DNA from 4 places in the Exiguobacterium sp. RM11 genome. Region 1 is predicted to be linked to each of the others. Evidence: predicted binding sites of a transcription regulator. Region 1 holds the regulator's gene; each other region holds the start of a gene.
What was found. Region 1 encodes Rex, which represses fermentation and respiration genes when NADH is low (regulators of the CRP and FNR family bind a similar motif). Its sites were predicted from a motif close to TTGTGAAATATTTCACAA; they were not measured.

Region 2: a site for Rex is predicted at 2,048-2,065, ahead of AC5LIL_RS05880 (L-lactate dehydrogenase). Genes of this name have one in related genera too.
Region 3: a site for Rex is predicted at 1,288-1,305, ahead of AC5LIL_RS07995 (formate/nitrite transporter family protein). Genes of this name have one in related genera too.
Region 4: a site for Rex is predicted at 1,261-1,278, ahead of adhE (bifunctional acetaldehyde-CoA/alcohol dehydrogenase). Genes of this name have one in related genera too.

Annotation. Positions count from the first base shown of each region.
Region 1 covers NZ_CM187558.1:2,495,949-2,499,160, reverse strand. The annotation lists gene AC5LIL_RS12990 (ABC-F family ATP-binding cassette domain-containing protein) at 1-1,090, opposite strand, end outside; gene AC5LIL_RS12985 (redox-sensing transcriptional repressor Rex) at 1,240-1,896, shown strand; gene tatA (twin-arginine translocase TatA/TatE family subunit) at 1,896-2,114, shown strand; gene tatC (twin-arginine translocase subunit TatC) at 2,118-2,906, shown strand; gene AC5LIL_RS12970 (hypothetical protein) at 3,038-3,212, shown strand, end outside.
Region 2 covers NZ_CM187558.1:1,131,454-1,134,665, reverse strand. The annotation lists gene AC5LIL_RS05885 (rhomboid family intramembrane serine protease) at 1-850, opposite strand, end outside; gene AC5LIL_RS05880 (L-lactate dehydrogenase) at 973-1,929, opposite strand; gene AC5LIL_RS05875 (DUF92 domain-containing protein) at 2,099-2,869, opposite strand; gene AC5LIL_RS05870 (5-formyltetrahydrofolate cyclo-ligase) at 2,848-3,212, opposite strand, start outside.
Region 3 covers NZ_CM187558.1:1,528,789-1,532,000, forward strand. The annotation lists gene AC5LIL_RS07990 (anaerobic ribonucleoside triphosphate reductase) at 1-205, opposite strand, end outside; gene AC5LIL_RS07995 (formate/nitrite transporter family protein) at 397-1,227, opposite strand; gene AC5LIL_RS08000 (50S ribosomal protein L25/general stress protein Ctc) at 1,440-2,090, opposite strand; gene mutL (DNA mismatch repair endonuclease MutL) at 2,256-3,212, opposite strand, start outside.
Region 4 covers NZ_CM187558.1:1,484,327-1,487,538, forward strand. The annotation lists gene adhE (bifunctional acetaldehyde-CoA/alcohol dehydrogenase) at 1-1,117, opposite strand, end outside; gene AC5LIL_RS07785 (MarR family winged helix-turn-helix transcriptional regulator) at 1,507-1,953, shown strand; gene AC5LIL_RS07790 (YebC/PmpR family DNA-binding transcriptional regulator) at 2,034-2,747, shown strand; gene AC5LIL_RS07795 (Na+/H+ antiporter family protein) at 2,891-3,212, shown strand, end outside.

The DNA.
Region 1 (3,212 bases):
TCGGACCCACGAGAGCGACGGATTCCCCGCGTTGTAGCTGGAAACGGAGATTTTGGGCAATCGGTTCTTCATACCCGATGGCGAGGTCACTCGCGCTCAACACATCGTTCCCGCTCTGTCGTTTGATGGAGAACGAGAGGACAGCACTGCGTTCGTCACCGTCCGGAGCATCGAGGCGGTCGACTTTCTCCAGACGCTTCCGTACGCTTTGCGCCCGTTTCGTCGTCGTCGCCCGGGCGATGTTTCGCTGAATGAAGTCCTGCATCTTGGCAATCTCTTCTTGTTGCGACTCAAACTGCTTCTTCTCTTGTTCGTAGAGAGCGGCCTTTTGTTCGAGATACTTCGTGTAGTTCCCGACGAAGCGGCGGCTCCGATGACGTGACAGCTCATAGACAACCGAGACGACGCGGTCGAGGAAGTAGCGGTCGTGGGAGACGATGAGGACGGCACCTTTATAGCCGCTCAAGTACTTCTCAAGCCAGGCGAGCGTCTCGATGTCCAAATGGTTCGTCGGCTCGTCCAAGATGAGCAGGTCGGGACTTTGAAGGAGCATCTTCGCCAAGGCGAGACGCGTCCGTTGTCCCCCGGAGAGCGTGTCGATCCGACGTTCGAAGTCGTCCGGATAGAAGCGCATCCCGTGAAGGACCGAGCGGATGGTTGCTTCATACTGGTAACCACCGCGCTCTTTGAACGTGTGCTGCTCTTCATCGTAAGAGGAGAGGAGGCGTTCGTACGCAGCGGCGTCGTTTAGAATCCGTTCGGATCCCATGTCGGCCTCCATGCGACGGAGCGTCTTCTCTTGCTCGATCAAGTCCGTGAAGACGGTGAGCATCTCGTTCCAGATCGTCTCGTCGGATTCGAGCCCTGAGTCTTGGGCGAGATAGCCGATGGTGACGTCTTTTGGTTTCATGATGTCCCCGGAGTCATAGTTGTATTCACCGGCGATGACTTTCAAAAGCGTCGACTTCCCGGCCCCGTTTCGGCCGACGAGGGCGACGCGTTCGCCTTCCTGGATTTCGAGTTTGACGTTTTCTAAAATCGGCTCGACGCCGAAGGATTTGGATAAGTTATTGACTTGCAGTAGGATCAAGTGAAAAACCCCTTTCTCTCTATTTAGTATACTGTATTTTTCAGCGATTTTAGGTATATTCGTTGAGTGGTCATGTGAATTCGTTTACAATCAAGGTGTATGAAATTCAGATTCGTTTGTAACGTGTCGTAAAAAGGAGGCTCTTTCCGTTGAGTCAAAACGAACCAAAGATTCCACAAGCGACAGCCAAACGGTTGCCACTATACTATCGATTTATTCAAAGCCTGCACGCATCAGGTAAACAACGTGTCTCTTCAGCAGAACTGAGTGAGGCGGTCAAGGTCGATTCGGCTACGATTCGCCGTGATTTCTCGTACTTCGGTGCGCTCGGTAAAAAGGGATATGGCTATAACGTGCAGTATCTGTTAGACTTTTTCCGAAAGACACTGAATCAGGACGAGATTACGAATGTCGCCTTGGTCGGGGTCGGTCACCTTGGGACGGCATTCGTCAACTATAACTTCCTTAAAAACAATAACACACATATCGTCGTCGGGTTCGATGCAGACGAGACAAAAGTCGGCACGACGATGTCAGGTGTCCCAATTCATCACGTCGATGAGATGGAACAGATCATGAAGCAAAACAAGATCGACGTCGCCATTTTGACGGTACCTTCTGCCTATGCGCAGTCCGTCGCAGACGACTTGGTCCGTTTCGGCATCAAGGGCATCTTGAACTTTACACCGGCACGACTTACCGTACCGGACACGGTTCGCGTCCATCACATCGATTTGTCGATTGAGCTGCAGTCACTCATTTACTTTATGCAACACTATCCAACCGCTGAGGGGGTCCATCAATAATGGAATTACTAGCATCATCACTCGTCGTCGGGATTCCGGGTGGGGCGAGTCTATTCATCATCGCCATCATCGCGCTCATCATCTTCGGACCGAAGAAATTACCGGAGTTTGGTCGCGCGGCCGGACAAACGCTTCGTGAGTTCAAAAATGCAACGAACGGCATGATGAACGAGCACGACGAGAACGACAAGAAAGCTATCGAAAAGAAAGAGCAGTAAGCCATGAATCATCAACCTGATCAAGAGCGGGAACTCACCGATCACTTGACAGAGCTGCGGAGACGACTGATGCTATCTGCATTTGTCGTCTTTGCCTTCTTTTTGATGGCTTTGCCGAGTGTCAAATATGTACTCGCGTACTTGCAAGAAGATCTCGTCGAACGCGGGCTCGAACTGAACGCCTTTGGGGTCGCGGACCCGCTCATGATTTACTTGAACTTGGCGCTCATCATCGGCCTGATTGCGGCGAGCCCATTCCTACTGTATCAAGTGTGGGCGTTTGTCGCACCCGGTCTGCATCCGAATGAACGAAAAGGTACGCTCGCTTATATCCCGATCATCTTCGGATTATTCTTGATTGGCCTTGCGTTCGCCTACTACTGGTTATTCCCGCTTGTCCTCGATATCTCGACGGACCTCGGGCAAGACCTTGGACTCGAACAAATCATCGGAGCGAACAATTACTTCACGTTCTTGTTGCAACTGACGATTCCGTTCGGTCTATTGTTCCAATTGCCGGTCGTGACGATGTTCTTGACCCGGATTGGTGTCGTGACACCATACTTCTTATCGAAGATTCGTAAGTATGCGTACTTCGCGCTATTCGTAGTCGCGGCATTCATCACACCACCGGATTTGACGTCGCACCTTATGGTGTCATTGCCACTCTTCTTCCTATATGAAATCAGTTTATCGATTTCACGCGTCGCCTACAAAGGGGTGTTGCGCCGGGAGAAAGAAGCGATGGTGCAAGAACAGATGGATTTAATGAAACAGATGAATGAAAAATGAGCATCGTTCCGTAAGTGGAATGATGCTTTTTTGTTGTGACATACTGTTATGATAGGATACGAGCGATTGAGAAATTTTTCCATTTTGTATGCTATAATAAAACGAGGCACATATGTAAGGGAGGATGCACGATGATTCGGGAGTACAACGGAGAGGACTTTATATTGCTAGGCACGATGACAACCATCTTACTGTTTTTCTTATTTTTCTCTATACAATCTCGATTGCGACGTCAATTCATCGTTTCGTCGTTGCTACTCGTGACTGGCTATATCTTCTTTTTTGTCGGAATGACAATCGTACGTG
Region 2 (3,212 bases), 1.4 Mb from region 1:
TAATAAAGAGCGGAGGTCCGAGTGTCTTCATAAAGAGCGAACGATCCCGCAGTCCAAAATAGAGTAAGGCACCGACCAAACCAAATAAGGCTCCTGATGCCCCCGCTGAAATGGATTCACTGAACGCGTACGATGCTGTCGTCGCTAAAATCCCACCGACCACGTAGATGATGAAAAAGCGGAGGGAGCCGTACATTCGTTCAACGAGCGGACCAAGTGACCAGAGCGCAAACATATTGATGGCAAAATGGAACCATCCGATATGCAGAAACATTGGCGTAATTAACCGCCACCATTCCCCTTCTTCGATGAGTGGGTTCACTTTCGCACCGAATGCGATCAACGTGTTCGGGTCGAATGTCGAACCGACTGATTCAGCTAGCCACATGACTAAAAACGTGATGAACATCAAGCCGTAAACTACTTGCGGTTTACCAAAGGAGAATCGTTTCTTTAACTCCGCTTTCTTCTTTCGATCCATTGCAACCGCGAGCAGTCGAAAACGGTCGTCCTCCATCGTAGGTGTACAAATCGAGCGAGATACTGTCACTCTCGCTGGAATCGGGAACGTCATGGAGTCGACCCGCTCTTCATCAACGAGACGGTCACCATATATGTGAATCGTCAAACGCTTTCGTCCAATACGAGACAGACGAAAGGCGCTCAAGATTGCGTTAATGTCAGTACCGACATGATTCGCCCACGCTTTTTCAGTTTGAACGTATAAGTCATAGCGATCACCTGCTTTTGTATCAAACAAGATGACTGCACGGGACGGTTCTAATATCCCTTCGATTCGTCCACCGTTCTCGACCGCTTGATAAATGTCTTCCCAGAAGCAAGTCGCCAACAAAATCCCTCCTCTCTCATTCTATTGTAAATCACGTTGTACCTCACGACAAAGTCGTGGCTTGCCTCAAACGTACAAAAAAACCCGCAACCTTTACGGCTACGGGCACTCATATATCGCAATTACAAGACAGGTTCCATCGTTTTCATTAGGACGTTCGCAGAATGTTGCATTTTTTGATGTTCTTCTTCTGACAACTCAATCTCAACGACCTCACGCACGCCCTGACGGTTGATGATTGCCGGTACCCCGATATGAATATCGTGTAAACCGTATTCCCCATCAAGATGAGCACCGACTGTCAGCAACGTGTTCTCATTACGAAGGACCGCTTTGACCAAACGGAGTAATCCGAGTCCAATGGCATAGTATGTCGCACCTTTACGTTCGATGATGTGATAAGCCGCATCACGTACGTTCACATATATGTCTTCAAGGTCTTGCCAGTTATATTCATCATGCTCTTCAAGTAACTGCTCAACAGACTTTCCATAGATACGAGCATTACTCCAAGCAGCAAACTCAGTGTCACCGTGCTCACCCATGATATAGGCATGACAGTTACGTGGGTCGACATTGAAATAGTCGCCAAGCATGTAACGTAAACGCGACGTGTCGAGTACAGTTCCTGAGCCGAAGACGCGATGTTTAGGTAGTCCTGAATACTTCCAAGCCAAATGTGTCATAATGTCGACCGGGTTTGAGGCGATAATGATAATGCCATCAAAACCAGAATCCATAATATCTGAAATCATCGATTTCATGATCTTCGCATTTTTTTCGACAAGGTCAAGACGAGTCTCACCTGGACGTTGCGGTGCACCTGCAGTAATGACGACGATGTCTGCTACACCACAGTCTGCGTAATCCCCTGCCCATACACGCATCGGTGAAGACGCGAACGAGACGCCGTGGTTCAAGTCCATCGCTTCCCCTTCTGCTTTTGCCTTGTTGATGTCAATGATGACGAGTTCTTCACAAAGGCTTGCTGTCGTTAACTGGTACGCAAAGCTCGCTCCAACTGCCCCTGCCCCTACAAGTGCGACGCGCGTTACTTTAGCATGATTTAATGTTTCCATATTGATTCTCCACCCTTCGATCAATCTGTTTCATGTTTTTGTTATCTCTGTTACAACAAGATTGTAACATCATTCACAAACCCTAACTACAGTGGAAACCGTTTTCACTTTGGCGATATTGTGACAACATTCACATTCATTTGAAACATCTTCATTTTCTGTACTACCCTCATCCGAATACCAAAAAACAAATAGACGCCGCTCCAAGAACGGATAAAAAATTGACTGCATCATTCCCTAGCACACGCCACCCTGACACATATGTTGTAGGAACTTGATGATGAACTTTCTTTTCCGTCAGCTTTCCACAAACTGTACAGCGAAACTTCCGTTGAACCGTCGCCCCGAGCAATGTATCGATGACACTCCCACTCAGTCCGATTCCCCAAAGCGCCAACAGTAATGTCATATCCAATTCAACAAACAGGAGAGAAGAGCAAACAATCACGAATGCGCCTACAATCGACATGACCGTCCCAAATGTTGAAACGGCACCGCTCGTTCCCGGCTCAACTTCTCTAAACGTGAACATGAAGCGCGGTTTACGTTTTGCGAGGACACCGAATTCAGATCCCCACGTGTCACTCGTCGCTGCCGCAATGGACACGATGTACATATAAAGATAGACGAGGTCATCTGTCAGTAAGTAACCGAGGGCACAGAGAATCCCTACCCCACCGTTTGCTAACACTTGAATGGCGTCGCGCGCTCCCGTTTTTTCGACAATGTCATCTACATTTTGTTTATCACGAGATCGATATTTTGATGCAAGTGAAGATGTCGAGAAGAATACGCCGAGTAAATAGAGGCCGAACCAACCAAACGATAACCCGATCAATACCCCCGTCACCACTGTCAAGAAGGCTCCCGAGATCGTCAAGGAGCGTAACCGATACCCGAGAAAGGCGACGATACAAGTTACAACAAATATGGCGAACATTGAATCATCTCCTTTTCTGTCACAATCCACTGAACAGGTAGATCATGTGGTTCAGTCGGTACTTGATCGACCAATTGAACGGAGTACGCTAATGAAACCGTCTCCCCTTCATATGTACGTAAAAATCGGTCATAGTATCCTCCACCCCAACCGATTCGATATCCAGACCGGTCAAATACCCTTCCCGGGACAAGACAGAGGTCGATGCTTTTCGTCGTCGGCGGGGTCGTCGGCTCCAAAATATTCATGACGCCTGTCTCAAGGTCATCTACTGAATGAATAATATGAAACGTTAACCCCTGCTCCGTTACTTTCGGGACGCACACCGTTTTTCCTGCTTCAA
Region 3 (3,212 bases), 970 kb from region 1:
CGTCGTGCACGTATAAATAGTTATCAGTGACGGCCTGTTTTGATCGCTCCGACATCAAATATGTCTGCGACAATTCTTTCGACACTTCTGAAGAGAGTCGTGCTAGTTTCCCAAGTGGGGACTTTCCGTCCACATTCGCATTTTCTTGTACTAAGTCTTGGTCTGGTAAGACGCAGACATCCTCATACAACTGCAGTAATTTCAAAATCTATCACCTCACTATATATGGACTAAAAACATTCATAAATGTTTTTTAAATCCTATATATAGATTATGACACGTATTTTTTACGAAGGTCACGAGTCGATATTGTGACAGTTTACTTGTGAGCATACGACAAAAAAGAGCCTCGTCTTCGGTAAGACAAGGCCCAACGTTATTTGTGACAAACGTCATTTATTTAGCAGCTTTGACGACTTTTAATTCGACTTCTTCCTCTAATTCTTGCGCCTCACGGAGACCTTTTGAGTTGAGCCATGTATAGATTGCTCCCATGAAGAGGGCGCCGCCGATAATGTTACCGAACGTCGCAGGAATCAAATTGTGGATCGCACCAGCCATGCTGATCGTCTCAGGGTGTGGGACGACGAGCGTCAAGGCGAACAAGACGAAGTTGGCGATGACGTGGTCGAATCCTGAAGCGAAGAAGACGGCGACAAGGAAAATCATCGAGAAGATTTGAGCGAACTCATTTTTCATTTGTTTCGGTAAGAAAATGGCGAGACAGACCATCCAGTTACAGAAGATGGCGCGGAAGAAAATTTCAACCGTCGTGTGATGCATTTTCCCCTCGACGACTGAGAACAGCCAGTTGTTCATGCCAAGTTCTTGGATGACGCCAGTCGGTGCAAGTAGTAACGCGAATAGGATTCCCCCAAGTGCGTTCCCGACGAAACAGAGTAACCAGACGAGCATCGTGTCGCTGAGCGTTGTATAGCCGCGAAGTGTCGACGTCGTGAAATACATCGTATTCCCCGTAAACAACTCCGCTCCCCCATAGATGATCATGACGAGCGCAATCCCAAACGAGAAGCCCCCGATGAGTGTCGTGAACGGTGATTCCGCTAAATACATACCGTTGACGACTTTCAATGTGAAGATTGAAGCAAAGCCGATAAAGATCCCGGCTAACATTGCCCGTAAAAAGTATTCCATTGGACGATAATGAATCATTTGCGAGGAAGCCTGTGCTTTTTTCCGTAATGATTCGAGTGCATGGATTTCCATTGATGCCATGTCACAAACCCTTCTTTCTGAATAATTAAATAGGAAAGTATCAGTTCTAATATGTGAAATCATTAACAATATAAACTGTACAGTGTCTGTTGGCAATCCTGTCTTTTATGAATTGACAGAGTGTTCACATCGTAATCGTTTACATATGGCGGATTTGTGACAAAGAAAAAGTGCTTCGATTTCTCGAAGCACTTTTTCTACAATTATTCTTTATCCTCAGTCGATTCTTCTGTTTCTTCAGAAGATCCTTCAGAAGCTTCTTCTTCAGTCGAACCTTCCTCTGATTCAGTTTCTTCCTCTTCCTCAGCAACCGGCTCATTCACAGAGGCGATGTGCATATCTGGTTCAGAGACAATCGTGTACGATTTGTCTTCTGGAAGATCTGCTACCGTCACCGAGTCACCGATTTCGAGGTCTGACACGTCAAGTTCGATGCGTTCAGGGATGTTGGCAGGTGTCGCAGAAACCGTCACTTTATAGAGCGACTGAGCGAGATATCCGCCTTCTTTGACGCCTTTCGCGTCGCCGACGAGGGCGATATCCGCTTCGACTTCTGTCTCTTCATCCATCTTCACAGCCATGAATTCGACGTGCTGATAGAAGTTTGTGAACGGATCTGTTTCTGATCCGTGCACGAGCGTGTTGATTTTGTTTCCATCGAAATGGAGTTCAATCAAGGCGTTGTCACCGTGGTCTCGAAGAATTTTACGAAGGTCCATCTCGTCAAACACGATTGGTGTGCTATCTACTTTATAACCATAGACAACTCCTAACGCTTTTCCTTCGTTACGCAACTTCGTGCGTAGTGAGCGTGGGCGTAATTCTCGTTTTGATACTTGAAGTTTGTTCGTCATTTTCTTTTCCTCCTACATGGATATACATTTCATGTCGACATCTTGAGGGTGAGGCAGTGAAAAAGCCACCTCTCAACCTCGATGCGTTGAGTGACATGTGTATAGTTTTCCCATGAGGACTCGTAAATAAACGTTACATCGTATTAAAACAAGGTAACAAGACGATTACATGACGCGTTTAAATAACTTCTCGAGTTCGTACGTGCTCCACTTCACGAGAATCGGACGACCGTGCGGACAAGTGAATGGAGACGTCGTACGACCTAAATCATCAATCAATTGTCGCATCATGTCCATATTGAGTGGATGATTCGCTTTGATCGACCGTTTACACGCCATGAGGATTGATGCTTCCTCACGATATTTCGCGATGTCAATCGAGCGTTGTTGAATCGCCATCTCCACTAGATCACGAATTGTACCCTCTAAGTCATGTTGCGGATACCATGTCGGAATCTCGCGCACGAGGAACGTGTTTCCCCCAAACGGTTCTAATGTGATACCGGCTTCTGCTAGAAGCGGGAGCACTTCTTCGATGGCGAGCGTCTCTTCTTGCGTGAACTCTAACGTTAACGGAATCAACAGAAGCTGATACTCTTTTTCCGGACGTCCTAACTGCTCATAAAACAATTCATACTTGATGCGTTCCTGGGCAGCATGTTGGTCCATCACGTACATCCCGTCTTCCGCTCCACAGACGATATAACTCGAGTGCAGTTGTCCGATGACGTCTAATGCTGGAAGACGTTCGGACTGAAGAACGGGTTCCTCGACCTGTTCTACCTGGAGCATCTCCGGCTCTGGTTCATGAACGAGCGGCGCCGGGTTCCACTGGGAAGGAGACGTGAGCGACTCTTTTCGCTCACGAGGAATCGGATAATTCCACTCGACCGTGTCTACTTGTTTAGGTTGCGGTTCCATCGAGAAGTCGAGTTTCGACTGTTCGGACGGTGTCTCTCGTTTTGGTTTTGATTCTTGTTTCACAGACGGAATGAGACGTTGCTCACGGAGCGTCAATTGAACGGTCTCTCGGATGAGCTGGCATAGTTCTTTTTCTTTCGACAAGCGTACTTCACGTTTCGTCGGATGGACGTTCACGTCAATCAACATCGGGTCCATCTT
Region 4 (3,212 bases), 1.0 Mb from region 1:
CGATTTCGAGCATTTTTTCAGCGATGGCGAATCCTTCTTCACGTGACTGAACTTTATAAGCACCGAGAACCGGGCTCAACTTCTCATGAGAAAGAAGTTCAGTTGCGCCGACCGTTTCAAGTTCAGCAATCAAGATTTTCGTATCAGCCGGTACGTTGAGACCTGCTTTTTCAGCGATCCACGCTGCTGGCTTCCCGACGATTTCTGGGTTGACCGCACATGTGTCCGTGCGAATGACGAGTGTTTCGAGTTTCGCTTTTTCTTCAGGTGAGCAGAAGTAGCAACCGAGTGCCGTCATTTCTGCCTTCACTTCTTCGTAAACTTCTTGGTCGACGATGATTGCTTGTTCAGACGCACAAATCATACCGTTGTCGAACGTTTTTGAAAGGATGACGTCTGAGATGGCCCGTTTCACTTTCGCAGTCTTATCGATGTAAGCCGGTACGTTACCAGGTCCGACACCGAGTGCTGGTTTACCAGTCGAATAAGCCGATTTGACCATTGCTGCCCCACCAGTCGCAAGAACCATCGCCACACCTGGGTGGTTCATGAGTGCTTTTGTTGCATCGAGTGACGGGACTTCAACCCATTGAATCAAGTTTTTAGGAGCACCTGCCGCTACCGCTGCGTCACGAAGCACACGTGCAGCTTCACTTGAACATTGTTGAGCGGATGGGTGGAACGCGAAGATGATTGGGTTACGTGTCTTGATGGCGATGATTGCTTTGAACATCGTTGTCGATGTTGGGTTTGTGACCGGTGTGACCCCAGCGACGACACCGACTGGTTCTGCGATGTATGTGATTCCGTTTTGAACGTCGTCTTCAAGAACGCCAACTGTTTTTTCTCCACGGAGTGAGTTGTAAATATATTCTGTCGCGAAGATGTTTTTGATCATCTTGTCTTCAAAGACACCGCGACCTGTTTCTGTATGTGCTAGTTTCGCAAGTGCGACGTGTTGCTCAAGACCAGCGAGCGCCATCGCTTGTACGATTTCATCGATTTTCTCTTGGTCGAACGTCATCAACGTATCGAGTGCGGCATGTGCACCCGCTACGAGCGCATCCACCATTTGTTCTGCCGTAGTTTCCACTTTTGCTTTCTCTTTGACTGCCATGTTAGGTTCCTCCTCATAATTGAGAGCTTTTAATGAACATATTGACTTGATGGAAGACACAATGTGATGACTGCTTTCAAGAGATTGTGCTTTCCTTCACATTCATAGAATACAATGTTTTTCAGAGTTTGTGGGTGACAACAATGTGAACTCTTTCACAATATTTTTTTGTCATTTGTTGATAGCCCTTGATTTTTAACTGTGTCCTCAGTAAAATCGAATACGTTTTCATGAAAACAAGTAATTCCGTTTATGTAAACGCTTACATCGATTGTGTCGAATCTATTTCTACTATGATGTATGAATCATCACATCAACCCGTTTTTAGGTTCAACTGCACCTAACTCGTGTATAATAAAAATAGAACCTAACTAGGAAGTGAATCTACTATGCCGAAACAAGATGCTGCGGACCAGTTTGTCAAACTGATCCCTTTAATTCGTCGTAAACTGCTACGTCGATCTGATTTCCCACAAATTCCGAACTTGAACTTCTCTCATTTCCATCTGTTGATGTTGATTGAGGACGAGGGGGCTGTCACAAACGGACGAATTAGTGAAACACTCTCCATCGCGCCGCCAAACGTTACCCCGCTCATCACGAAGCTGTTAAATGAAGGATATATTACACGCGTACCGGATGAACGGGACCGTCGTGTCATTTGGAACCAGTTGACAGAGAAAGGTGAGCGTATTTTACTCGAACGGAGAGACTCTTTCCGGAGGCTTTTTGAAGAGCGTCTAGCCTTATTAAATGAGGATGAAACCGACCGCCTCATTGACAGTTTGAAGACGCTCACCGAGATTGTTGAGAAGATGGATAAAGGCGACGAGTAAAACTTTTCTCGTCAATTCAAGCAACTTCTTATATAATCTGTAATGAATCTACGTACAAATGGAAAGAGAGATGACATGTAATGGGTCGTAAATGGAACAACATTAAAGAGAAGAAGGCGTCAAAAGACGCGAACACGAGTCGCGTCTATGCGAAGTTCGGTCGCGAGATTTATGTGGCCGCCCGTCAAGGGGAACCTGATCCTGAGTTGAACCAGTCATTAAAATTCGTTGTGGAGCGTGCGAAGACGTATAACGTGCCCCGTGCGATTATCGATCGCGCGATCGATAAAGCAAAAGGTGGCGACGAGGAAAACTTCGATGAACTTCGTTATGAAGGATTCGGACCGAACGGTGCGATGGTCATCGTCGATACGTTGACGAATAACGTGAACCGTACAGCATCTGAAGTACGTGCCGCTTTCGGTAAAAACGGAGGAAACATGGGTGTCAGCGGTTCGGTCGCCTACATGTTTGATGCGACTGCCGTTATCGGTGTCAATCAAATGTCGGCAGACGATGTCCTTGAACTCATGATGGAACACGACCTCGACGTTCGTGACGTCATCGAAGAAGATGAGACGGTCATCGTCTATGCCGAGCCAGAAGCGTTCCATACCGTTCAGACTGCATTCAAGTCTGCAGGGGTTGAAGAGTTCGCCGTCGCCGAACTGACGATGCTTCCACAAAACGAAGTGTCGCTCGATGACGATTCAAAAGAACAGTTTGAAAAATTAATCGATGTGCTCGAAGACTTGGAAGATGTTCGCCAAGTGTATCACAACGTCGATCTGTAACACGTAAGCGATAACTTTCACGAGTTATCGCTTTTTTTCATAATCGATTTGACAAGGGTCACATCATATGTTAAATTTCAAAAAGTCTTTATCATATTAAAGTGATACCAAGAGAAAGAAATTGTGAAAGGTGTTGGATGGAAATGAACGCAGTATTACTTGCAGTCATCGTCTTATTTGCACTCGCCATCAGTCGCGTGCACATTGTATTGTCCTTAATATTAGCTGCGCTTGTCGGTGGGCTTGTAGGAGGGCTCGGATTTAACGATACGTTGACCGCCTTCAGCGACGGTCTTGGCGGCGGAGCGAGCATCGCCCTTAGCTATGCGCTTCTCGGGGCATTCGCCGTTGGATTGTCGAAGACGGGTCTACCGGACGTCTTAGCTGAAAAGTTAATTGCGATGTCAGGTCGTGACGTGTCAGGAAAGCGCGTAATGTATGTCAAAGCGTTCTTGTTATCGCTTC